2 regions of the Pseudoalteromonas sp. NH0006-46 genome follow, and region 1 is predicted to be linked to the other one. Evidence: predicted binding sites of a transcription regulator. Region 1 holds the regulator's gene; the other holds the start of a gene.
What was found. The regulator NrdR, encoded in region 1, represses ribonucleotide reductase genes. The targets are predictions, from matches to a motif close to AAACACNANATNTNGTGTTT.

Region 1 (12,627 bases):
CAGGTGCAGGCCCTACGTTATTTACTGTATGTAAAACACAGGAAGCGGCTGAGCAATGCGCCAAATGGCTAAAAGATAATTATATAAATGAGCAAGGCTTTTGCCATATTTGTAAGTTAGATAACGACGGCACGCGTCAATTAAATGTTTTATAGGAAAAGAAGTCATGCAATTACATAATTTAAAAGATAACTCACAAAAAGTGTCGTTTGTTGAAGCAGTAAAAACAGGACTCGGGCGTAACCAAGGTGTATTTTTTCCTGAATCTTTAGCGCCATTGACTGATGTTGATGCACTGCTTGATATGGATTTTGTTACGCGTAGCGGCAAAATATTATCGCATTTAATTGGTGATGAGTTGCCAAGTGACACCGTTGCCGCCATGGTTAAAAATGCGTTCAACTTTCCAGTTAAGTTAGTCGAGGTAGAGGAAAATATCTATTGTTTGGAGCTGTTTCATGGCCCTACGCTTGCCTTTAAAGATTTTGGTGGGCGCTTTATGGCTGAATGTTTAGCGCAGTTTAACCAAGGCGAGAAGGTTACAATTTTAACCGCAACATCAGGTGATACCGGTGCGGCAGTAGCGCATGCATTTTATAATAAGCCAAATATCGATGTGGTTATTCTTTACCCTAAAGGCAAAATTTCGCTGGCTCAACAAAAACTATTCACTACTTTAGGCGGTAATATTCATTGTTACGCAGTTGATGGTAGTTTCGATGATTGCCAAGAGCTTGTTAAAAAATCGTTTTTAGATGACGAGGTAAAATCAACACTTGGCCTTAATTCTGCTAACTCAATCAACATAAGTCGATTAGTAGCGCAAGTGTGTTATTACTTTGAAGCAATTGCGCAACTGCCAAAAGAAAAGCGTGCAACAGCACATATTTCTGTACCAAGTGGTAACTTTGGTAATGTATGCGCCGCAATGATTGGTGCTGTAATAGGGTTACCAGTAGGGAAGCTAAGTGCAACTACTAACCAGAATGATACAGTTCCACGTTTTATGCTAGACAAAAACTGGGCACCAAATACAACGCTTGAATCGCTTTCAAATGCGATGGACGTAAGTAAGCCTAACAACTGGCCACGAGTGCAAACGATGTTGGATAACAACTGGTTTAGTTACGACAACTTTTATTCAATTAGTGTTGACGAACAAAACACTCAAACAGTGATGAAAAATATTCATCAAACAGGGTATGTTGCAGAGCCACATACAGCAATTGCATACCAAGGTTTAGTTAATAACCGAGCACCAGGTGCTGCGGGTATCTTTTTAGCAACTGCACATCCGGCTAAATTTAAAGAAAGCGTGGAAGATATATTAAATATCGAGCTTAATATGCCAAAACCACTAAGTGACGCATTGGCTAAACCCTGCCTAGCAAGCGATATAAACGCCGATTATGACGCGTTACGCACAGAAATACTGGCTAAGTTAGGTTAAATAAAAAGCAAAAGTTAAAGCGGCTTAGGCCGCTTTTTTTGTATGTTTTAAACCGTGAAACAGCGTTGTCAATTAACTAATTAAATGTAATAAATGAAAAACATTTAAAATAGTTATGTAAGTTATTTAAAAATATCATCTTAAAAGGACTGTGAAATAGTTTCAATCCCTGATTAAATATCCTCAACTTAAGAACGTAGGCAAAGCGCGGTTTTAAGCGTACAATATAGCCTCTAAAAAATACCATACACGTTGCCCAGGAGCCCCCAATGTTAGAACGTAGCATGAATATTTCGGACTTTGATCCAGAGTTATTTGACGCGATGAGTAAAGAAACATCACGTCAAGAAGAGCACATTGAGTTAATTGCATCTGAAAACTACTGTAGCCCACGCGTACTTGAAGCACAGGGTTCTCAACTTACTAACAAATATGCGGAAGGTTATCCTGGCAAGCGTTACTACGGTGGCTGTGAGCATGTAGACGTGGTCGAGCAATTAGCGATTGACCGTGCAAACGAATTATTTGGTACTGATTACGCAAACGTTCAGCCGCATGCTGGCTCGCAAGCAAACGCAGCTGTTTTTCAAGCATTATTAAGCCCGCTAGACACTGTTTTAGGCATGAGCCTAGCGCATGGCGGCCATCTAACTCATGGCTCACACGTAAACTTTTCAGGTAAAACGTACAATGCAATCCAGTACGGCCTAAACGAAGAAACGGGTGAAATTGATTACGCACAGGTTGAAGCGCTAGCACTAGAGCACAAACCAAAAATGATTATTGCAGGTTTTTCTGCTTATTCAGGCATTGTTGATTGGGCTAAGTTCCGTGAAATTGCAGACAAAGTAGATGCTTATTTATTTGTTGATATGGCGCATGTTGCAGGTTTAATTGCGGCGGGTGTTTACCCAAGCCCTGTACCATATGCACATGTTGTTACTACAACAACGCATAAAACATTAGCGGGCCCTCGTGGTGGTTTAATTATTTCTGCATGTGGCGACGAAGCAATCTACAAAAAGCTTAACAGTGCAGTATTCCCTGGTGGCCAAGGTGGTCCTTTATGTCACGTTATTGCTGCAAAAGCAGTGGCATTTAAAGAAGCTCTTCAACCAGAATTTAAAGAATACCAAACACAAGTTGTTAAAAATGCGCAAGCAATGGTTAGCGTGCTACAAGAGCGCGGCTATAAAGTTGTTTCTGGTAAAACAGACAATCACCTATTTTTACTTGATTTAATCGATAAAGATATCACTGGTAAAGATGCTGATGCAGCGCTTGGCAATGCGAATATTACGGTTAACAAAAACTCAGTACCTAATGATCCGCGTTCTCCTTTTGTAACCTCTGGCTTGCGTATTGGTTCTCCTGCAATCACACGTCGTGGTTTTAAAGAGGCAGAATCTAAAGAGCTTGCTGGCTGGATCTGTGATGTACTAGACAATATTGCTGATGAATCTGTACAAGCACAAGTAAAAGAAAAAGTGAAAGCTATTTGTGCAAAACTACCTGTTTACGCTTAACAAAGTAAAACGGTAATTTAGATCACATAAGTAAACATGTTATTATAAAAGCCGCTTTTTAGCGGCTTTTTTGTTTTTAAAACGGATACCTTGATTTATGCATTGCCCATTTTGTACAGCAAAAGACACCAAAGTTATAGATTCGCGCCTTGTTGGCGGTGGTCATCAAGTTCGCCGTCGTCGAGAATGTAACGATTGCCACGAACGTTTTACGACGTTTGAAGGGGCTGAGCTGGTTATGCCCCGTGTTGTTAAACAAGACGGAAGCCGAGAACCCTTTAATGAAGATAAGTTACTTAATGGCTTAAATCGTGCACTTGAAAAGCGCCCTGTTAGCACAGAGCAAGTTGATGAAGTGGTAAATATAATTAAATCACAATTACGTGCAACGGGTGAGCGAGAAATTTCGAGCCATTTGGTGGGAGAATGTATTATGGAGGCGCTTAAAAAACTTGATAAAGTAGCTTATGTAAGGTTTGCGTCTGTGTATCGCTCGTTCGAAGATATACGCGAGTTTGGCGAAGAAATTGCCCGTTTAGGGGAATAATTGTGAGCAGCCAAGTCGTATTTACTGAGCATGATAAACTATATATGGCGCGTGCTATTGAGCTTGCTAAAAAAGGACGATTTACCACAACGCCTAATCCTAATGTTGGCTGTGTACTTGTAAAAGATAATCAAATAATTGGTGAAGGGTTTCATCAATTAGCAGGGCAAGGGCATGCCGAGGTAAATGCCCTTGCTGTGGCCGGTGAAAAAGCAAAGGGTGCAACCGCCTATGTAACACTTGAACCTTGTAGTCATTATGGGCGCACGCCGCCCTGTGCAGAAGGGCTCAAGGCTGCGGGTATTAAAAAGGTGATTGCTGCCATGGTTGATACCAACCCAGAAGTGGCAGGCAAAGGCCTTAAAATACTGAGCGATGCTGGAATAGAAGTCGCTTATGGATTGCTTGAACAACAGGCTCGCGCATTAAATCTTGGTTTTTTTAAGCGAATGGAGCAAGGGCTTCCTTACGTAACCTGCAAATTAGCAGCCAGTATAGACGGTAAAACAGCGCTAAAAAATGGAAAAAGTAAGTGGATCACAGGTCCTGCTGCACGAAAAGATGTGCAGCTATACCGCGCTCAAAGCTGTGCCATTTTAACGGGGGCCGATACGGTTCTTGTTGATGATGCAAAACTCAATGTTCGGCAAAGCGAATTACCGTATTCATTACCGACCAACTTACCGCTTCGCCAGCCAGTGCGTGTTATAATAGACTCGCAAAATAGGTTAACACCCAACCTTGCGCTATTTAAAATAGCGCACCCAGTAATAATTTTTACCACCGAGGTTGATAAATCGACTCTGTGGCCGCATTTTGTTAAGCACATAGCGGTGCGTGAGCAACAGGGTAAGGTTGATTTAACCGATGTATTACAAACACTCGCTAAGCATCAATTTAATAATATATGGCTTGAGGCTGGGGCAACCCTTGCGGGGAAAATGACCGAGCTTGATTTAATTGACGAGTATGTTTTTTATATCGCACCAAAACTGATGGGCTATGATGCTAAAAGTTTAGTAAACTTCCCTGAATTGACGAGTATGCAAGATACTATCGATTTATCCTTTAATGAGTGTGTGCGTGTTGGTGACGATTTGCGTATCAATGCGTTAAAAAAGCACTCACTAAAATCACTTAACAAAGAAGAGTAGCGCTATGTTTACTGGGATAATAGAAGCCACAGGCAAAATTGCTTTATTACAAAAAAAACAAGGCGACTTAGCCATTCGCATTCAAAGCGCCGACCTTGATATGAGTGACGTGAAGCTGGGCGATAGTATTGCAACAAATGGTGTATGTTTAACCGTAGTTGATAAACATATTGATGGCTTTAGTGCTGATTTATCTAACGAAACAATTCATTTAACTGGTTTTGCGCATTATTCAATAGGGCAAACGGTTAACCTTGAAAAAGCCATGCAACCGGTTTCGCGTTTAGGTGGGCATTTAGTGTCTGGTCATGTTGATGGTATTGCAACCATTGCTGCAATTACACCAAATGCGAGAGCGACTGAATATTGGCTTACAACCGATGAAAGTTTAATGAAATACATACCTTACAAAGGATCGGTATGTATTGATGGTATAAGCCTGACAGTTAACGCTGTAGAGGGTAATAAATTTAAATTAACAATTGTGCCGCACACCAGTGGTCAAACAACGATTGCCGACTTTAAAGTCGGCACCCAAGTTAATTTAGAGGTCGATCAAATTGCACGTTATTTAGAGCGTCTTATTAAAGGCGCTGAGCAGCCAACCGGCGCAGACATATCAATGAGCTTACTCGCAAAAGCGGGCTTTATTAAATAACGAAACTGACAACTTACACGAGCGAATTTATGAATTTACACAGCGCACAAGAAATTATAGACGACATTAAAGCCGGTAAAATGGTCATTTTAATGGACGACGAAGACAGAGAGAATGAAGGTGATTTAATTATTGCTGCCGAGCATATCAGTGCAGAGGCAATTAATTTTATGGCCACTCATGGCCGCGGTTTAATTTGTTTAACGATGACACAAGAGCGTTGTGAACAACTTGATTTGCCTCTAATGGTTAAAAATAACGGTGCTGCGTTTTCAACTAACTTTACAATGTCGATAGAAGCGTCAAAAGGCGTAACTACAGGTATATCTGCAGCAGATAGGGCACGCACAGTACAAGCTGCAATTGCTAAAGGTGCTGTCCCTGGCGATATAGTACAGCCGGGTCATATTTTCCCAATTATGGCGCAGCCAGGCGGGGTGTTAACACGCGCAGGTCATACAGAAGCAGGGTGTGATTTAGCGCGATTAGCGGGCCTTGAAGCGTCTTCTGTTATTGTTGAAATTTTAAATGCAGATGGCACTATGGCGCGTCGCCCTGATTTAGAAATTTTTGCCAAAGAGCACGATATAAAAATAGGCACTATTGCTGATTTAATTGAATACCGTAATTTAAACGAAACCACAATTGAAAAAGTAGCTAAGTGTAAGTTACCGACAGAGCATGGTGAGTTTGATTTAGTAACTTATAAAGATACGATCGACGGTCAGTTACATTACGTACTACTCAAAGGTGAAATTAAAGCGCAAGAACCAACGTTGGTACGTGTGCATTTGCAAAGTACGTTTAACGATATCTTACTTTCTGATCGAAGTGCGGATAGAAGCTGGGGCTTATCTGATGCAATGGCATACATTGCTAAAAACGAGGGTGTGCTCGTTATTTTGGGTAAGCAGGAAAGTACTGAAGAGCTTGAAGCAACAGTAAAAGCATTTGCAGCTGCAGACGCGGGTGAAAATGTTACACCGCGTAAATTTCAAGGAACATCTCGTACCGTTGGTGTAGGCTCACAAATTCTTGCAGACTTAGGTATAGAGCAAATGCGCTTAATGAGCAGGCCAAAAAAATACCATGCACTTTCGGGGTTTCACTTAGAAGTTGTTGATTACATTGAGCCACAATAGGCAAACGCTTAAACTAGGCTATTTCATTATTATTATGGTATGATGCGCAGCAATTTTTGCGCAATCGCAACCGCTTGAACTTATTTTTAGGGTTATCGAATGAAAATTATTGAAGGTAATAAGTACGCTCCGGGCAAAAAATTTGCCATTGTCATCTCTCGTTTTAATGACTTTATTGGTAGTAGCCTGCTTGAAGGCGCTGTTGATGAGCTAAAACGTACTGGTGGTGTATCTGATGACGATATTACTGTTATTTATGTACCGGGTGCAGTTGAATTACCTTTAGCGGCAAAACGCGTTGCGGCAAAAAAAGAGTATGATGCAATCATCGCTTTAGGCGTAGTGATCAGAGGTGGTACACCACACTTTGACCTAGTTGCTGGCGAATCAAACAAAGGTCTTGCGCAAGTATCACTAGAGTATGATATACCGGTTGCATTTGGCGTATTAACTACTGAAAGCATCGAGCAAGCTATTGAGCGTGCAGGCACCAAAATGGGTAATAAAGGCGGCGAAGCTGCTTTAGGTGCGCTTGAAATGGTTAATGTGTTAGATAAAATTTAAGTTTAAGGAATTTTTGTGAAACCAGCAGCAAGACGTAAAGCACGTATCTTAGCACTTCAAGCCGTTTATTCTTGGCAATTAAGCGGCAATGCAATTGCCGATATCGAACAACAAATGTTGATCGAGAACGACGTTACCAAAATTGATGTTGAATACTTTAAAGATTTAGCCTCAGGTGTGGCTGTTAATTATAAGCAACTTGATGAAGCGGTATCACCTCATTTAACACGTCCGTTTGATGACTTAGATATGGTTGAGCGAGCAATTTTACGTTTAAGCAGCTACGAACTTAAGTTTCGTGAAGATGTACCTTATAAAGTTGCTATCAACGAAGGTATTGAGCTGGCCAAAATATTTGGCGCAGAAGACAGCCATAAATTTGTAAACGGTGTACTTGATAAAGCGGTAAAGCATTTACGCAAGTAGTAGTACTTTCTCTGGTTAAATAATCAGAAGATTACTTTATATAACCGTTAAAAGGAGAGCCGGCATAGGTCGGCTTTTTTGTGTATGAAGGAATTTGAATTAATTAACCGCTACTTTAAAGGTCGCGGTATTTCTCGTCGTGATGTTAACCTAGGCATAGGTGATGATTGCGCGCTTGTCACTGTTCCACAAAACTGCCAACTTGCAGTCACAACTGATACGTTAGTAGAGGGCGTGCACTTTTTTGAAGATATTTCTCCTCGCGCTTTAGGGCATAGGGCACTCGCTGTAAACCTCAGTGATTTAGCCGCAATGGGGGCAGAGCCTACGTGGGTATCTGTTGCATTAACATTACCAACTATAGATTCACAGTGGATTGCAGAGTTTACTGAAGGCATGCATGAAATTGCAGAATACTTTAATGTACAAATTATTGGGGGTGATACCACGCAGGGACCACTTACCATTACTATTTGTGCAAAAGGTACCGTGCCTGAAGGTAAGGCGTTACGAAGAAGTGGTGCAAAGGTAGGTGATTGGATCTATGTTACAGGTCCTTTAGGGGATGCTGGGCTTGCTATTGAATCCCGTAAGCAAGACTTTAATATAACCCCAACACATTTAGAGTACCTGAATAAGCGTTTTGATTACCCAACCCCGCGAGTGGCTGCTGGGCAAGTGCTTAGAGGACTAGCAACATCAGCGATTGATGTATCAGATGGCTTACTTGCTGATTTAACACATATTCTTGAAATGTCGCAAGTTAATGCAGAAATAAATATTGAAAGTATCCCTACCTCAGAGGCAATGAAAGCAAGCCTTGATTTTAATAAGCAGTTACCGTTTATTTTGGGTTACGGCGATGACTACGAATTAATTTTTACTGTTCCAGATAACAACAAAGGTATGCTTGATTTAAAGTTAAACCAGTATGGTGTTGATATTACTTGCATTGGGCAAATAAAAAGTGGAGACGGTAAGATTGAGCTTTTACACAATGGTGAAATGTTTAGCTTTGAGCAGCATGGCTTTGAACATTTTACAAAGGAGCAGGTTTGAATAAAAACCGATTATTTAATTTAAAACGCCCGCACCAGTTTTTTGGATTAGGGTTTGGTACTGGTCTTGCCCCTAAAGCACCAGGCACATTTGGTACGTTTGCTGCGTTGCCATTTATATTTATAACTATGCATTATCCAATATGGTTGCAAATAGTGTTTGCTGTTGTGATCAGTGTGTTTGGTATATGGGCATGTGGTAAAACAGCCGACGATTTGGGTGTGCATGATCATCCCGCTATTGTATGGGATGAAGTCGCTGGCTACTACATCACCATGATAGGTGCAGCATTGAATTGGCAAACTTTATTAGTTGGCTTTTTACTATTCCGCTTTTTTGATATAGCAAAACCGGGCCCTATTCGAATGCTTGATAAGCGCGTGCATGGTGGTTTTGGTATTATGGCAGATGACGTGCTAGCGGGTATTTTTTCATTGATTTGTTTGCAAGCATTAATAAAAGCAGGTTTACTACCGTTTTAATGTTTATATTTAATTAGTTTAACTAGGTGGCAGCGTATGATGCGATTTTTACTGGTGTGTGTACTTATGTTGTGCGCAATGCCAAGTGGGGCTTCGATTACGGATTATGTCGTTAAACAATGGAATATTAAAGATGGTTTGCCATCGCAATCGCTAAAAAGCGTAGTGCAAGATCAGCAAGGCTACATATGGCTTGGAACGCAGTTTGGGTTAAGCCGCTTCGATGGTAATACGTTCACAAACTACAACACCCAAAATAGTTCTTTTTTACCGAGTAATGGCATTAATAAGCTTTTAATCGATTCGAACGGATTGCTGTGGGTGGGTACCAAAAGTGGGTTAGTTGTAATAAACCCAGCTACTTTTTCAGCACAAGCATTTAATATTAAAGGCCCTGTTAGAGATATTTTAGAAGATTCTAAAGGGGGCACGTGGATTGCCGCCAATGGGTTATATTATGTTGACCGTGGCCAAGTTAATTTACGTGGTCAATACAGTGGGACTTTGTCTACAGCAAATGCAACCGTTATAACTCAAATAGTGGGCTCAGTGAGCCAAATGGCACTTTCGCCGGAAGGCATTTGGCTTGTTAATGATCGTCACTTATTACGCTTAACTAAAAACTCCTCTGATTTTGCTAAGCTGCGTTTAGAGCTGACTGCAAAAATTTCTTTGCCCGAGCGTTTAGCTCAAACTATTGTTCATGATCTTGCTTTTTTAAATGGTAATTTATATTTAGCATCAGAGCTTGGCGCTTATTTTTTAGATTTAGACGATGAGCTAAGGCCTTTCCCATTACCTAATGCGAACAATTCTGCAGTATACAAATTTATGAGTGACAGCGATGGCGGCTTATGGATTTCTACATACGGGCGTTTATTGTTTAGAGATAAAGCGAGTCAATGGCAATGGGTAGAGCCTAGCCAGTTAGATCAAAGTATTTGGTTTGCTGATATTTTTAGAGATGATAAAAATAATATTTGGTTAGCCAGTTTTAGTGAAGGCCTATGGCTTGCTCACGAAGGGCGGGTCGAAAGACACGCGGCGGTTTCAAAAATGACCGAAGCTGTTATGGCGCTTAGCCAAGCGCCCGATGGCAAGTTATGGGTGGCCAATAAAAGTGGTGTTGGTTATTTTGATTTAAATAAAAGTTATATTAATTTAATTCCAAGCAGCCAATATGGCCGTGCTTCAGTACATGATTTGCAGTTTGATGGCGACCGCTTATACATTGCCACAGGGCGAGGTTTATTCGTTTACGAGAACGACACACTGTTTACTGTACCCGGGCGTGCACTGCGTGATAACCCTGTGTTTGCAATTAGTCGTTCAAGTAAAGGCGGGTTTTGGATAGGCACAGGCCGAGGTTTATATAGGCTTAATTTTGCAGGTTTAACTCCTTTTGCTTACAACGCGTTTTTAGGCAGTAAATTTATAACTTACGTGTTGGACAAAGAAAACTTTGGTGTTATTGGGACGAGTAAAGGCGCTTATTATTTTACTGACCGTGGTATTGAAAAAGTAGGGGATCAAACTTCGCTTGAAAGTGCATATATCACCAGTGTTTTGCATATTGATGGCGTGGGTATTTTAATTGGTTCACTTAATGATGGATTGTTTTACCGCAGCGCGCAGGGTCAATGGCGACAGCTTGATGCGGCAAATGGCTTGCCGTATGGTTCTATATTTAGCTTAGAATACGACGAAAAATTAAATAATGTTTGGGTAAGCACCATGAAAGGGGTTTACAGAATGCCAGCAGGGCAGTTTAAAACAGATATTCAAAGCTTAAAAGTAGAAGAGGTGATTTCGTCATTCGACCGACAGCTTGATGGCAAAGCAAACCAATGTTGTAGTGGATTGGGTCATGATGCGGTAGTCAGTATGGGTAACTCAATGTGGTATCCAAGCTTGCAGGGTGTTGTAGAAATACCTAAAAACGTAGAGTTGTTTGGTGTACTGTCGTTAAAGCCGACCATTGAAACAATTAACACACCTGAGCGAAGCCTCACAACAGCAGCGTTGGGTAATAAGCCAACTCTTGAAACCGACGAACGAGATATAACGCTTACTTATACGGCTATCGATTACTACGCGCCAAATAGTATTGAGTTTAGATATAAACTAAGTGGCTTAGATAGTGATTGGCGATATGCAAATACTCGTCGTGAGGCTATTTATACTAACTTACCTGCAGGGGCATTTCTGTTTCAGTTAGAAGCAAAACGCCAAGGGGAAGATTGGTCAAAGGCACAAAATGTAGAGTATGGCTTTATTGTGCCTGAGCGTTTTGATGAAACAATTTATTTTAGGTTGCTGATCACAAGTGGCTTTATTTTACTCCTTTATTTAGTATTTTGGGTGCTTAAGGCGCAAGAGCGCAGAAAACAAAAAGTGCTTGAAGGTTTAATTACAGAGCGGACTTTAGAGCTGCGCCAAGCAAATGATAAATTAGGGCAAGTTAATTCACAGCTTAAGCTCGTTAGTCACTCAGATGAGCTAACAGGCTTGCGTAGCCGTCGCTTTTTGTTTGATCAGCTACCAAAAGACATTGAACACTTTCAACGTAATTCGCAATCATTGCAGGCGCAGGGTAAATCACTGGTGCTTGTAATAATAAATTTTGATAACTTTAGCCGTATAAATGATGCCTTTGGTCCAATTGCAGGTGATAGCTGCTTGCAGCAAATGGCAGCTCTACTAAACTCGCGTACCCAAGGCTCTGATTATGTAGCGCGTTGGAGTGGTGATGAATTTTTACTACTATTACGTGACTTTAAATGCAATAAAATAGACAGTTACGCGTCAGAACTTTGTAAAGCGATTGCAGAGTATTCATTCCAACTACCTAACGGTAATATGACAAATATAACAGCCTCAATTGGGTGGTCTTTCTATCCATTACCATTACTCGGTGGCCAGGTAATTGGTTGGGAAACCTCTATTAATTTAGCTGATATTTCACTTCATCAAGTTAAAAAGCGCGGTGGTGATGGCGTAGCCCATATTACTTTTGACGAGCAGCTAGATGCATTTGAATTTGAGCAAAACTCTAATGTAGAGCAGCAGCTGAGTATGCTACAGCGAAATGGTTTAGCCGATATAAAAGTGTGGATGCGATAATACCTGACCAACATTGTTGATCAGGTATGGTGAGGTTAACTCTATTGATTAAGCCAAGCTGGTAATATTGCCACTGACTCAGGTGCTGTAAATGCAGTGCTTGCATCGGCGCTAACGTCGCCTCCGGCACTGCTTAAAATATTGTTAAAACGCATAACCACATTATTTGATTTTTCAGCTACGTATAAATCTGTCCCGGTATACATAATATCGACAGGGTTGCCCAGTAGGGTATTTGGACCGCTAATAGTGGTGCTTATGTTTACCAAACCCGACGCCATTGCTACGTTATTCAACACGTATATTTTGCCATCATCGGCAATTGCTGCGCTACCAACATCAGAGAGGATTAACGAGCCGCTTAGCGAGTCGTAGTCGATGCCATGTATATTGCTTGGCGCTTCTATTGCGGCTCCAGCATTTGCAGGTGTTATAAGCCTATCTTCAACGGCAATATTAGTATTACCAGCCATTAGCTTGCTTTTGACTTCGTCGA
Region 2 (12,627 bases), on a different contig from region 1:
CACGCTTCGTGACGCTTCGCTTTCTCACGAGAAAGGATAGTTTCACCGAAACCGTCTTCGATTGCATCTAGTGCAACATCTACTTCGTCGCCAACAGCAACTTCTAGTTCACCAGCAGCATTTTTGAACTGCTCTGCAGGGATAGCACTTTCTGATTTAAGACCAGCATCTACAAGTACAATGTTGTTCTCGATTGAGATTACTGTACCTTTAACGATAGAGCCTTGCTCTGCTTCAAAACCCTTTAAGCTTTCTTCAAATAACTGCGCAAAATTTTCTGACATACGAATATACGTCTCATATATTAATACCAATAAGCAACCATGCTGCATGGGGTTGTTAAAATAGCACTGGCATCCTGCTGGTGCATAAAATGTGTTTAACTTCGTTTAGGAAGTTTTCCCTCAGAAATAGCTGCATCCAATAAAGTCATAACCTTATCAAATACTTGCTGTGCATTTAGCTCGCTAGTATCGAGTTCAATTGCATCTTCTGCAGGAACAAGCGGCGCAACGGCGCGATTCATATCACGGTCATCACGAGCTTGAATGTCCTCTAATAGACCACTTAGTGTAACATCAAGCCCACGCTCATTCAACTCAACAAAGCGTCTACGAGCACGCTCTTGTGCGCTCGCTGTTAAATAGATCTTTAATGGCGCATCTGGAAACACAACAGTTCCCATATCACGGCCGTCTGCTATTAAACCATTTTCGGTTCTAAAAGCGCGTTGACGGCGCAATAGCGCTTCACGAACGCGAGGAAGTGCAGCTACCTTTGATGCAGCTGCGCCCACTTCTTCATTACGAATAGTGGTCGTAACATCCTCTCCCTCTAAAATAACTTTTCCAGCATTAGTCTGGCTATCCACCAAAAACTGCACATCTAAATTTGCAGCCAGCGGTACAAGTGCCTCTTCGTTGTCTAATGCAATTTGGTGGTGAAGTGCTGCAAGGGACAAAACGCGGTAAATTGCACCACTATCCAATACATCCCAACCCAACTTATCGGCTAACAAACGACAAACAGTTCCTTTACCAGAACCACTTGGGCCATCAACGGTGATCACGGGCATTAATAACGCCTGCATTTAAACCTCCTGCAATGCACACCTAAATAATCCGCGACATTATACGCCAGTTATTAAAATATATCTGCTATTAGTGTGTAACTTTTTATAAATAGTTATAAAAAGTCTATTCACTAACCGATGCTAATACATTGAAAAACGTAGGAAATGTTTTATAGGTACACTTAGGATCATTGATTGTTATAGGCTTTCCCCCTACTGCAACCATTGCAAAACACATAGCAATACGGTGATCGTCGTAAGTATCAATGGCGACATCATTAAATGTTGATGGGGGAGTTATTTCAATAAAATCTTCACCCTCAACAACTTCTGCACCTACTTTACGTAGCTCTGTGCTCATGGCGTAAAGTCGATCAGTCTCCTTTACACGCCAATTATAAATATTACGAATAGCTGTTGGACCTTTAGCAAACAGTGCAACAGTTGCAAGTGTCATGGCAGCATCAGGTATAGCATTGGCATCAATGTCGACCCCTTTTAAGTCGCCTTTTCTAACGACTAAACGCTCATCATACCAATCGATTTTTGCACCAACTTGCTCCATCACCTTTGCAAAGCCAATATCACCTTGAACTGATTTAGCGCCCACACCTTTAATTTCTATTTCACCACCAGCAATAGCTGCTGCGGCTACAAAATAAGAAGCTGATGAAGCATCACCTTCAACCATAATACGCTCAAGTGATTGATACTGCTGCCCGCCTTTGACTTTAAATGTTGAATAATCTGAATGTTCAACGGTAATGCCAAAACGCGCCATAACGCCTAATGTAATATCAATGTACGGCTTAGAAACTAAAGTGCCTTTAATTGTAATTTTTGTATCACCCGTGAACAAAGGCGCAGCCATTAATAAAGCGGTTAAAAATTGACTTGAAATACTGCCATCAATTTCAACTTCACCGCCATTAATTTGTCCACCAACAATTTTCAGCGGCGGGTAGTCTTTGTGCTTAGTGTAGGTAATATCACCGCCAAGCGCTTGAAGAGCGTCTACTAAATGCCCTATTGGGCGCTCTTCCATACGTGCTTCACCAATTAATTCATACTCACCACTTACAGCCGCAAGCACTGCTGTTAAAGGGCGATATGCAGTGCCCGCATTACCTAAAAACAATGGCTCATTAGGTGTTTTAAATTTTCCACCGACACCGTGCACGGTTGCAACTGTACGGTCATCATTAAGTGTAACTGTTACACCTAAAAGTGCTAAGGCCCCCAACATATGACGAATATCATCACTGTCGAGTAAGTTCTCAACAACTGTTGTTCCGTTCGCTAAAGCAGCCAGTAGTAAAATCCGATTAGATAAACTTTTTGACCCAGGCAATGTCACAGTCCCATTAACACGGGATATAGGCTCTAAACGAAGTTGCTCCATTAGCTATTCTCCTTCGCAAAAGCTGCCATAAAATCAACAAGCGCTTGTACGCCTTCAAGTGGCATTGCATTATAAATACTTGCACGCATACCACCTACTATTCTGTGACCTTCAAGTGCCAATAAACCAGCTTCTTTAGATTGTGATACAAACTTTTCATTTAAGCTTTCATCATTAAGCCAAAATGGTACATTCATACGTGAGCGGCAATGCTTGGCTACTTTATTGGTATAAAAAGAAGACTCATCAATAAAATTATAAAGAAGTTCTGCTTTGGCGATGTTGTGTGCTTCCATCGCCTTTACACCACCTTGTGCTTCTAACCATTCAAACACCTCAGCAGCTAAGTACCATGCAAATGTAGGTGGTGTATTAAACATACTGCCCTGTTTAGCTTCAAGGGCATAATCTAAAATACCTGGTTTTGCTAGTCCTTCACGCTCAAGTAATGTTTTGCGCACAATAACAATAGCGATACCTGATGGACCGATATTTTTTTGCGCACCAGCGTAAATTAAATCAAATTGATTAACGTCGATTTCACGAGATAATATAGTCGACGACATATCGGCGACAATGGGAGCTGTTGGATGACTTGGTACCTCAAAAATTTCTAATCCATCTACGGTTTCGTTTGGACAGTAATGAATATATGAGGCATCTGCAGGTAACACCCAGTCAGCCACGTTTTTTATAGAAAATTGCCCATCTTTATCGTTGCGTACATCAACACTAATTGTTGAAGTAAACTTATTAGCTTCGTCTGTAGCGCTTTTAGACCACACTCCATTTTCACAGTAGACCGCTTTTTTATCCGCTTGATGAAGATTAAGGGGTACTGCGCTAAATTGACCTCGACCACCACCATGCATAAATAGAACTTCAAATTCATCACTAATATTCATTAAGCGTCTTAAGCTTGCTTCACATTTTGCAGTTAATGCTAGAAATTCTTTACTGCGGTGGCTAATTTCCATTACAGAAACGCCCATGTCTTGCCAATCTAAGAATTCTTTTTGTGCTTTTTGCATTACCGCTTGCGGAAGCATAGCCGGCCCTGCACAAAAATTATATTTACTCATTACCTTTGCCTCATTCCAGTAATTTATATACTCAACATGAAAATATTAAATCCACGCTGTATTAATTTTTTTCAACAACATTAAAAAAAGCGGCCAAGGCCGCTTTTTCAATCTCAATTATTCTGAAGGAGGAGTGTCATCCACGACTTCATCTATAACTGTATCTACTGTTTCAACGTCTTCAGTATTAATTAAGTCACTTTCTGTAACTTCAATTTCTTCTATACGTTGTAAACCAACTACTTGCTCTTCGTCAATAGTTCTGATCAAAATAACACCTTGTGTGTTACGACCAACCGTTGAAACTTCGTTCACACGAGTACGCACTAACGTTCCGCGGTTTGAAATAAGCATTATTTCGTCGTTGTCATCAACTTGAACAGCACCTACTACAGCACCATTACGCTCACTCACCTTAATTGATACAACACCCTGTGTTGCACGACTCTTAGATGGGTAATCTTCAAGCTGAGTTCGTTTACCATAACCATTTTCAGTTACAGTTAATATAGCACCATCAGTTTTTGGTACGATAAGCGATACTACACGTTGTTCGTCGGTCATTTTAATACCACGTACACCGGTTGCCGTTCTACCCATTGGACGAACACCTTTGAAACGAATCTCAGGGTTACCTTCTTCGTCAAGTACTGGGTTACCGTTTTCATCTACAACAGCAGATTCTTCAGCTTCTTTAAAGCGAACAACCTTACCCGCATCAGTAAACAGCATTATTTCGTTCGTACCATCGGTAATATCAACACCAATTAAGCTGTCGCCTTCATTAAGGTTAACAGCAATAATACCGCTAGCACGCTGACGGCTGTAGGCTGTTAATGGTGTCTTCTTAACGGTACCAAAAGCAGTTGCCATAAAGATGTATTTATCTTCTTCGTACTCACGTACTGGCAATATAGCAGTAATACGTTCGTCAGCTTCTAACGGTAACAAGTTTACAATTGGCTTACCGCGGGCTGCACGGCTTGCAAGTGGTAATTGATACACTTTTAACCAATATAAGCGGCCTGCTGTAGAGAAACACAAAATAGTATCGTGCGTGTTTGCAACTAATAAACGCTCGATGAAATCTTCGTCTTTCATCTTCGTTGCAGACTTGCCTTTCCCGCCACGACGTTGCGCTTCGTAATCAGACAATGCCTGATACTTAACATACCCCTCGTGAGAAAGTGTCACTACAACATTTTCCTCAGTAATCAGGTCTTCAAGGCTAATGTCATGCGCAGCTGCATTAATTTCAGTACGACGTTCATCACCGTATTGCGCCTTAATTTCAACTAATTCATCGCGAATTACTTCCATTAAGCGCTCTGGACTTGCCAATATGTGTAACAGTTCAGCAATCAAATCAAGCAGTGTTTGGTATTCACTTAAGATTTTTTCGTGCTCAAGGCCTGTTAGCTTGTGTAAGCGTAAATCAAGAATCGCTTGAGCTTGTTGCTCAGAAATGAAGTACTGGCCATCGCGTATACCTAAATCATCAGCCAACCAATCTGGGCGAGCAACGTTAGCTTCACCTGCTTTTTCAAGCATGGCTTTCACATTACCGAGTTCCCACGAGCGAGCAGTTAACGCTATTTTAGCTTCTGCCGGTGTAGGAGACTTACGAATAAGTTCAATAATTGGGTCAATGTTGGCGAGTGCAATTGCTAGACCTTCTAGCATATGAGCACGGTCACGCGCTTTACGTAAATCGAATACTGTACGACGAGTTACTACTTCACGGCGGTGAATAATAAACTCTTCAAGCATTTCTTTTAAATTAAAACACTTAGGCTGATTATTAATAAGCGCAACCATGTTCATGCCAAACACTGTTTGTAATTGTGTTTGCGCATATAGGTTATTTAAAATAACTTCACCTACGTCACCACGTTTAATCTCAATAACGATACGCATACCGTCTTTATCTGATTCATCACGTAATGCGCTGATCCCTTCAATCTTTTTATCTTTAACTAGCTCAGCGATTTTTTCAATCAAACGAGCTTTGTTAACTTGATAAGGGATTTCATGAACAATAATTGTTTCACGACCTGTTTTCTCATCCGTTTCAATGTCGGCGCGTGCACGCATGTACACTTTACCACGGCCGGTTTGATACGCTTGTTCAATCCCTTTTTTACCGTTAATGATTGCGGCTGTAGGGAAATCTGGGCCTGGGATGTAATCCATTAATTCAGTAATGGTTAAATCAGGATTAACAATAAGAGCTAAACAGCCATTAATAACTTCAGTTAAGTTATGGGGTGGTATGTTTGTTGCCATACCTACCGCAATACCAGAAGAACCATTTACTAGTAAATTAGGTACTTTAGTTGGTAAAACATCAGGAATTTGTTCTGTGCCATCGTAGTTAGGTACGAAATCAACCGTTTCTTTTTCAAGATCGGCTAATAACTCATGTGACATTTTAGCCATACGTACTTCGGTATAACGCATTGCTGCAGCTGAATCACCATCAACTGAACCGAAGTTACCTTGGCCATCAACAAGCATATAACGAAGTGAGAATGGCTGTGCCATACGAACTATCGTGTCATAAACTGCGCTATCGCCGTGTGGGTGGTATTTACCGATTACGTCACCGACAACACGTGCCGATTTTTTGTAAGGCTTGTTCCAATCATTACTAAGCTCGTTCATTGCAAACAAAACGCGACGATGAACTGGCTTTAAGCCATCACGTACGTCTGGTAATGCACGTCCTACAATTACACTCATTGCGTAATCTAAGTAGGAGTTTTTTAACTCGTCTTCAATATTGACTGGCAGAATTTCATTGGCGAGATCAGTCATTTGATATCACATTCCTTCAGTAGCAGCTCTTAATAACCCGGTATTGGGTTTTAAAGAGTATTGTTATTATTACTAACGGACATGCTATCACAATTAATTTTAATTTACAGGCGCAAAACTTTGCGATTTATCAATTTAGGCCTATATAATGGCCTCAGATTGACGAGGAAGTATTTTATGACCGAACATCAAAATGTAGATCACGCAGAAATAGCAAAGTTTGAAGCCATCGCAGAGCGTTGGTGGGATTTAGAGGGTGAGTTTAAACCCTTACACGAAATTAACCCGTTACGCCTAGATTTTATTGCAAATAAAGCTCAAGGCTTATTTGGCAAAGAAACACTCGATGTGGGCTGCGGTGGCGGTATTTTAAGCCAAAGCATGGCACGTATGGGAGCCAAAGTAACAGGCATTGATATGGGGCAAGAGCCTTTAACTGTCGCCAAGTTGCATAGTTTAGAAACCAATGTACCCGTTGAATATATAAAAGTACCTGCTGAACAATTTGCTGATGAGCACCCTGAGCGCTTTGATGTCGTTACCTGTATGGAAATGCTCGAACACGTCCCCGACCCTGCTTCGATTATTCATGCGGTTGCTAAACTTGCAAAACCCGGTGCTGACGTTTTTTTTTCTACCCTTAACAAAACTCCTAAGGCCTACTTGTTTGCCATTGTAGGTGCTGAAAAACTATTGAAAATGGTTCCTGATGGAACACACGACCATAATAAGTTTATAAAACCTGCACAACTAATTTCATGGGCCGAAGAAGCGGGCTTAAAAGTACGTGCAAGCTCAGGGCTCTCGTATAACCCCTTTTCTAAACAGTACACACTCAATAGTGATGTTAGTGTTAACTATATTCTTCATTTTGAGAAGTTGGTGTAATGAAAAGCGGACAGTTACCTTCAGCACTTTATCAATATGATGCATTTTTGTTTGATTTAGACGGGACGTTACTCGACACAGCTGACGATTTAGGCGCTGCTCTTAATAGTGTACTGCGTTCAAATCAAATTACTGAAGTAACCAGTGAGGTATATCGTCCAGCAGCGTCTAATGGTGCAGCAGCATTATTAGAAGCTGGCTTTAAAGAGTTATGGCCCTCTCTTGCACAATCACAATTGATAAAGCAACTGGTCGATAACTATGCACAAAACATTGCAAAGCATACCCACTGTTTTGCCGGTATTGAACCACTACTCATTGCACTTGATCACAAAAAGATCAAATGGGGGATCATGACAAACAAGCCCGGTTTTTTAACCGAGCCGCTAGTCGCTGCGATCCCCGCTTTAAAAAATGCTTCGGTTATAATTAGCGGAGACACCCTTGAAGAAGCTAAACCCTCTCCGATGCCTTTACTTCATTGCGCTAAACTCATGGACGTAATACCAGCTCGCTGTTTATACATAGGTGATGCTGAGCGTGATATTCAGGCAGGTAAAGCAGCAGGTATGCCCACAGCGACTGCTTTGTGGGGTTACATTCCAAGTGAGTCAGAAGCATTGACTTGGAAAGCTGATTTTGACTGGTATAGCCCTATTGACGCATTTAACCATATATAGTGCCCATTATAGATATAAACACTATATGTTGTGATTGTGACACTTTATACACAAAGCTTGATGATAAAAAAAGCAGGCGAAATTTATTTTCAAAATGTGTAAATTTAGTCGATCCTGAGTTGATTTTTAAAAATTTCAACTCAAATGAATGATCAAAGGTTAATGCCTACTAACACAATTACGTTATCCCAACGTTATCCACAAATAGGGGCAATTATGCCCCTTGCAAATCAACTCAGACCACACTATCTTGTGATCTCTAAATTGAACAACACCAGATATTGTGGCCAAATGTTATTCAATTAAATTTACCTGATTTGGTAAAACTTATAAAAAATGAGCACTACTTCTCTTTTTGAGACGTACAACATTGGTCAAAAATACATTATCCCCAAGGAATACAGGCAAAGCTATGAACCAACAGTTATCTGTAAGCAAACGTGACGGGCGCAAAGAGCCTCTTGATCTTGATAAGATCCATCGCGTTATAGAATGGGCCGCCGAAGGTTTAAATAACGTTTCGGTTTCTCAGGTTGAATTAAAGTCACATATTCAATTTTATGATGGTATTCGTACTAAAGATATTCACGAAACGATTATTAAAGCGGCTGCCGATCAGATTTCTAAAGAATCACCTGATTACCAATACCTTGCTGCACGTTTAGCTGTATTCCACTTACGCAAAAAAGCATATGGTAAATTTGAGCCTCCGCGTTTATTTGACCATGTAACAAAAATGGTTGGCGATAAGCGCTATGACGCACATTTACTCGCTGACTACACAGAACAAGAATTTGATGAATTAGACGAATACCTAGACCATTCTCGTGATCTAAATTTTAGCTACGCTGCAGTTAAACAATTAGAAGGTAAATATCTAGTTCAAAATCGTGTAACGGGTGAAATATATGAAAGTGCGCAGTTTTTATATATTTTAGTCGCTGCAAGCTTATTTGCAGATTACCCACGAGAAACACGTGTTTCATATATAAAGCGCTTTTATGATGCGGTATCGCTATTTAAAATTTCATTACCAACGCCAATCATGGCGGGTGTTCGCACGCCAACTCGCCAGTTCAGCTCATGTGTGCTTATTGAATGTGGCGATAGCCTAGATTCAATCAATGCTACGTCATCGGCTATAGTAAAATACGTTTCTCAACGTGCTGGTATAGGTATTAATGCGGGTCGCATTCGCGCATTAGGAAGCCACATTCGTAACGGCGAAGCGTACCACACTGGCTGTATTCCTTTTTACAAGCACTTTCAAACAGCTGTTAAAAGTTGTTCGCAAGGTGGCGTACGTGGTGGCGCAGCAACTTTATTCTATCCGCTATGGCACTTAGAAGTAGAAAACCTTTTAGTTCTTAAAAATAACCGTGGTGTTGATGACAACCGCGTTCGTCACTTAGATTATGGCGTACAGTTTAATAAATTAATGTATTCTCGTTTAATCAAAGACGATTATATCACGTTATTTAGCCCATCAGACGTACCGGGTCTTTATGATGCGTTTTTTGAAGACCAAGACGAATTTGATGCGTTATACGTTAAATACGAACAAGACGACTCTATTCGTAAAAAGCGTATTAAAGCAATTGAGTTGTTCTCTGTGTTCGCACAAGAGCGTGCAAGTACTGGCCGAATATACTTACAAAACGTTGATCACTGTAATACACACAGCCCGTTTATAGCGAAAGTAGCACCAATTCGTCAATCTAATTTATGTTTAGAAATTGCATTACCGACAAAACCGCTTAACAACGTTAACGATGAAGAAGGCGAAATTGCATTATGTACACTGTCTGCATTTAACCTTGGTGCGCTTGAGTCATTAGATGAACTAGAAGAACTTGCTGAACTAGCAGTGCGTGCACTCGATAATTTACTCGATTTCCAAGACTACCCGGTACCTGCTGCTAAAAATGCAACGATGGGACGCCGTACGTTAGGAATAGGCGTAATTAACTACGCCTACTACTTAGCCAAAAATGGTAAGCGTTATTCAGACGGCAGTGCAAATGCACTAACACACAAAACATTCGAAGCGATTCAGTACTACTTGATGAAAGCGTCAAACGAACTTGCAAAAGAACGTGGTGCATGTCCTAAATTTAACGAAACAACGTACTCTCAAGGTATTATGCCAACAGATACGTATAAAACAGACTTAGATAAAATTTGTGATGAGCCGCTGCACCTTGATTGGGATGCATTGCGTAAAAGCATACAAGAACACGGTATGCGTAATTCTACACTCAGTGCATTAATGCCATCAGAAACGTCATCGCAGATCTCAAACGCGACAAATGGTATCGAGCCGCCACGTGGTCATATTAGTGTTAAAGCAAGTAAAGATGGTATTTTAAAACAAGTTGTACCTGAGTACGAACGTTTAAAAGACAACTACGAGTTACTTTGGGACATTCCTTCTAATGATGGTTACCTTCAGCTTGTTGGTATCATGCAAAAATTTGTAGACCAAACTATTTCTGCAAACACAAATTATGATCCAAATAAATTTGAAGGCGGTAAAGTACCTATGAAAGTCTTATTAAAAGACTTACTTAGCGCCTACAAATTGGGTGTCAAAACTTTGTATTACCATAATACCCGTGATGGCGCATCTGATGCACAAGACGACACTCCAGAAGTGGAAGATGACGACTGTGCAGGCGGCGCGTGTAAAATATAGTCGTTAATTTTATCTTAAGCGGGCATACAGCCCGCTTTGTTCTGATAGTTTTTTGAGTGATAAACATGTCTTATACTACTTTTAGTCGTAATCATAATAACCAAATGCAAGAGCCAATGTTTTTTGGCCAGACCGTTAACGTATCGCGTTACGATCAACAAAAATATCCTATTTTTGAGAAGTTAATAGAAAAGCAATTGTCTTTCTTTTGGCGACCAGAAGAAGTCGATGTGAGTAAAGACCGTTTAGATTTTCAGGCGCTACCAGAGCATGAAAAACACATATTTTTAAGTAATTTAAAATACCAAACATTACTCGATAGTGTACAAGGCCGTTCTCCTAACGTTGCCTTGCTTCCTATTGTGTCTATTCCAGAGCTAGAAACGTGGATAGAAACGTGGGCATTTAGTGAAACAATTCACAGCCGTTCGTACACCCACATTATTCGTAACGTAACACAATCACCAGAACTTATTTTTGATGACATAGTTAGTAACGATAAAATTAGCGAACGTGCCGATGCAGTAACAACTTACTACGATGACTTAATTAACTCTGTTTCACTTTACAATCTTTACGGTGAAGGCAAGCACGAAATTAATGGTAAAACAGTGGTTGTTAATTTATTCGAACTTAAAAAGAAACTTTACCTCGCGATGATGTCGGTAAACATTCTTGAGGCAATTCGTTTTTATGTCAGCTTTGCGTGTTCGTTTGCATTTGCTGAGCGTGAACTGATGGAAGGTAATGCTAAAATTATCAAGCTAATTGCACGTGATGAGGCACTTCACCTTTCTGGCACACAGCATATTTTAAATATCATGCAAGATGGTAAAGACGACCCAGAAATGGCAATTGTTGCAGCCCAATGTCGCGACGAAGCAATTAAAATGTTTGTACAAGCTGCTGAGCAAGAGAAAGAATGGGCAGAATACCTATTCAAAGATGGGTCAATGATTGGTTTAAACAAGCATATTTTATGTCAGTATGTTGAATACATTACTAATGCACGTATGACTGCTATTGGCTTACCGGCTCAATTTGAAAACAACAGCAACCCTATTCCATGGATTAATTCATGGCTAGTATCTGATAATGTTCAAGTTGCGCCACAAGAAGCTGAAATCAGTTCATACCTTGTAGGTCAAATAGACTCACAAGTTGATGCAGCTGAATTTGGTGACTTTGATTTATAATGAGCAATGAAACGACTGCAAGTGTAACACTTGCAGAAAACAGCCAGCGCATTGAATATAGCCCTGGCTGCCCCTCTCTTTTACACTGCTTAGAATCTCAAAAAATAGATGTTGCTTATCAATGTCGTGAAGGCTACTGCGGTGCTTGCCGAGCAACCTTAGTGTCTGGTAATGTTCAATATAACGAAGAACCACTCGCATTTGTTCGCGATGGTGAAATACTTTTATGCTGTAGTAAACCCAACGGCGATATACGTATTAATCTAAAATAATAAATACCTTTATAGCAGTAACATTCCTTACTGATCATTATAGTGTTTATTAGTAAAACGATAGTGACCAGTAATTTTATAATCAAATAGCATTTCGCTTAGTTCTGGCCCGCGCCCTATATTATGTACAATTTGAGCTTTTTTACCGCTGTTTGAAGCTTCTGTAACAACCATACCTATGTGAGGTAAGTTACCAGGCAGCTTCCAAGTAACTATATCGCCAACTTTATAATCACGTGAGTTTCTAGAAATGGCCAATTCTATGCCATTATGCTTAAAAAATACTTGAAGGTTTGGTACGCGCCGGTGGTCAATATTTTTATCCGGCTTTTTTAGACCCCAAATTCGCTGAGACGGATATCTAGCAAAATTTGCTCGAATATCTTCATGTACTCTTTGTTGTAAATCAACACCCAATTGACGGTAAGCGCGAATAATAACATCGGTACAAACACCAATATTACTTGGTACATCACCACCGGGATATTTTATTGAATGATAACTGCCGTCATACGTAATATTA

Region 2: a site for NrdR is predicted at 8,211-8,230, ahead of nrdA (class 1a ribonucleoside-diphosphate reductase subunit alpha). Genes of this name have one in related genera too.

The regions. Positions count from the first base shown of each region.
Region 1 covers NZ_BAAJML010000002.1:626,565-639,191, forward strand. Annotated here, with positions in the region: gene thrB (homoserine kinase) at 1-155, shown strand, start outside; gene thrC (threonine synthase) at 167-1,450, shown strand; gene glyA (serine hydroxymethyltransferase) at 1,720-2,976, shown strand; gene nrdR (transcriptional regulator NrdR) at 3,074-3,523, shown strand; gene ribD (bifunctional diaminohydroxyphosphoribosylaminopyrimidine deaminase/5-amino-6-(5-phosphoribosylamino)uracil reductase RibD) at 3,526-4,677, shown strand; gene AC27I2_RS07730 (riboflavin synthase) at 4,682-5,335, shown strand; gene ribBA (bifunctional 3,4-dihydroxy-2-butanone-4-phosphate synthase/GTP cyclohydrolase II) at 5,365-6,477, shown strand; gene ribH (6,7-dimethyl-8-ribityllumazine synthase) at 6,577-7,041, shown strand; gene nusB (transcription antitermination factor NusB) at 7,057-7,467, shown strand; gene thiL (thiamine-phosphate kinase) at 7,552-8,526, shown strand; gene AC27I2_RS07755 (phosphatidylglycerophosphatase A family protein) at 8,523-9,008, shown strand; gene AC27I2_RS07760 (ligand-binding sensor domain-containing diguanylate cyclase) at 9,045-12,131, shown strand; gene AC27I2_RS07765 (hypothetical protein) at 12,173-12,627, opposite strand, start outside.
Region 2 covers NZ_BAAJML010000012.1:59,130-71,756, reverse strand. Annotated here, with positions in the region: gene rpsA (30S ribosomal protein S1) at 1-284, opposite strand, end outside; gene cmk ((d)CMP kinase) at 380-1,090, opposite strand; gene aroA (3-phosphoshikimate 1-carboxyvinyltransferase) at 1,197-2,474, opposite strand; gene serC (3-phosphoserine/phosphohydroxythreonine transaminase) at 2,474-3,556, opposite strand; gene gyrA (DNA topoisomerase (ATP-hydrolyzing) subunit A) at 3,674-6,373, opposite strand; gene ubiG (bifunctional 2-polyprenyl-6-hydroxyphenol methylase/3-demethylubiquinol 3-O-methyltransferase UbiG) at 6,551-7,261, shown strand; gene AC27I2_RS17985 (HAD family hydrolase) at 7,261-7,941, shown strand; gene nrdA (class 1a ribonucleoside-diphosphate reductase subunit alpha) at 8,354-10,636, shown strand; gene nrdB (class Ia ribonucleoside-diphosphate reductase subunit beta) at 10,702-11,832, shown strand; gene yfaE (class I ribonucleotide reductase maintenance protein YfaE) at 11,832-12,104, shown strand; gene AC27I2_RS17965 (DUF1287 domain-containing protein) at 12,132-12,627, opposite strand, start outside.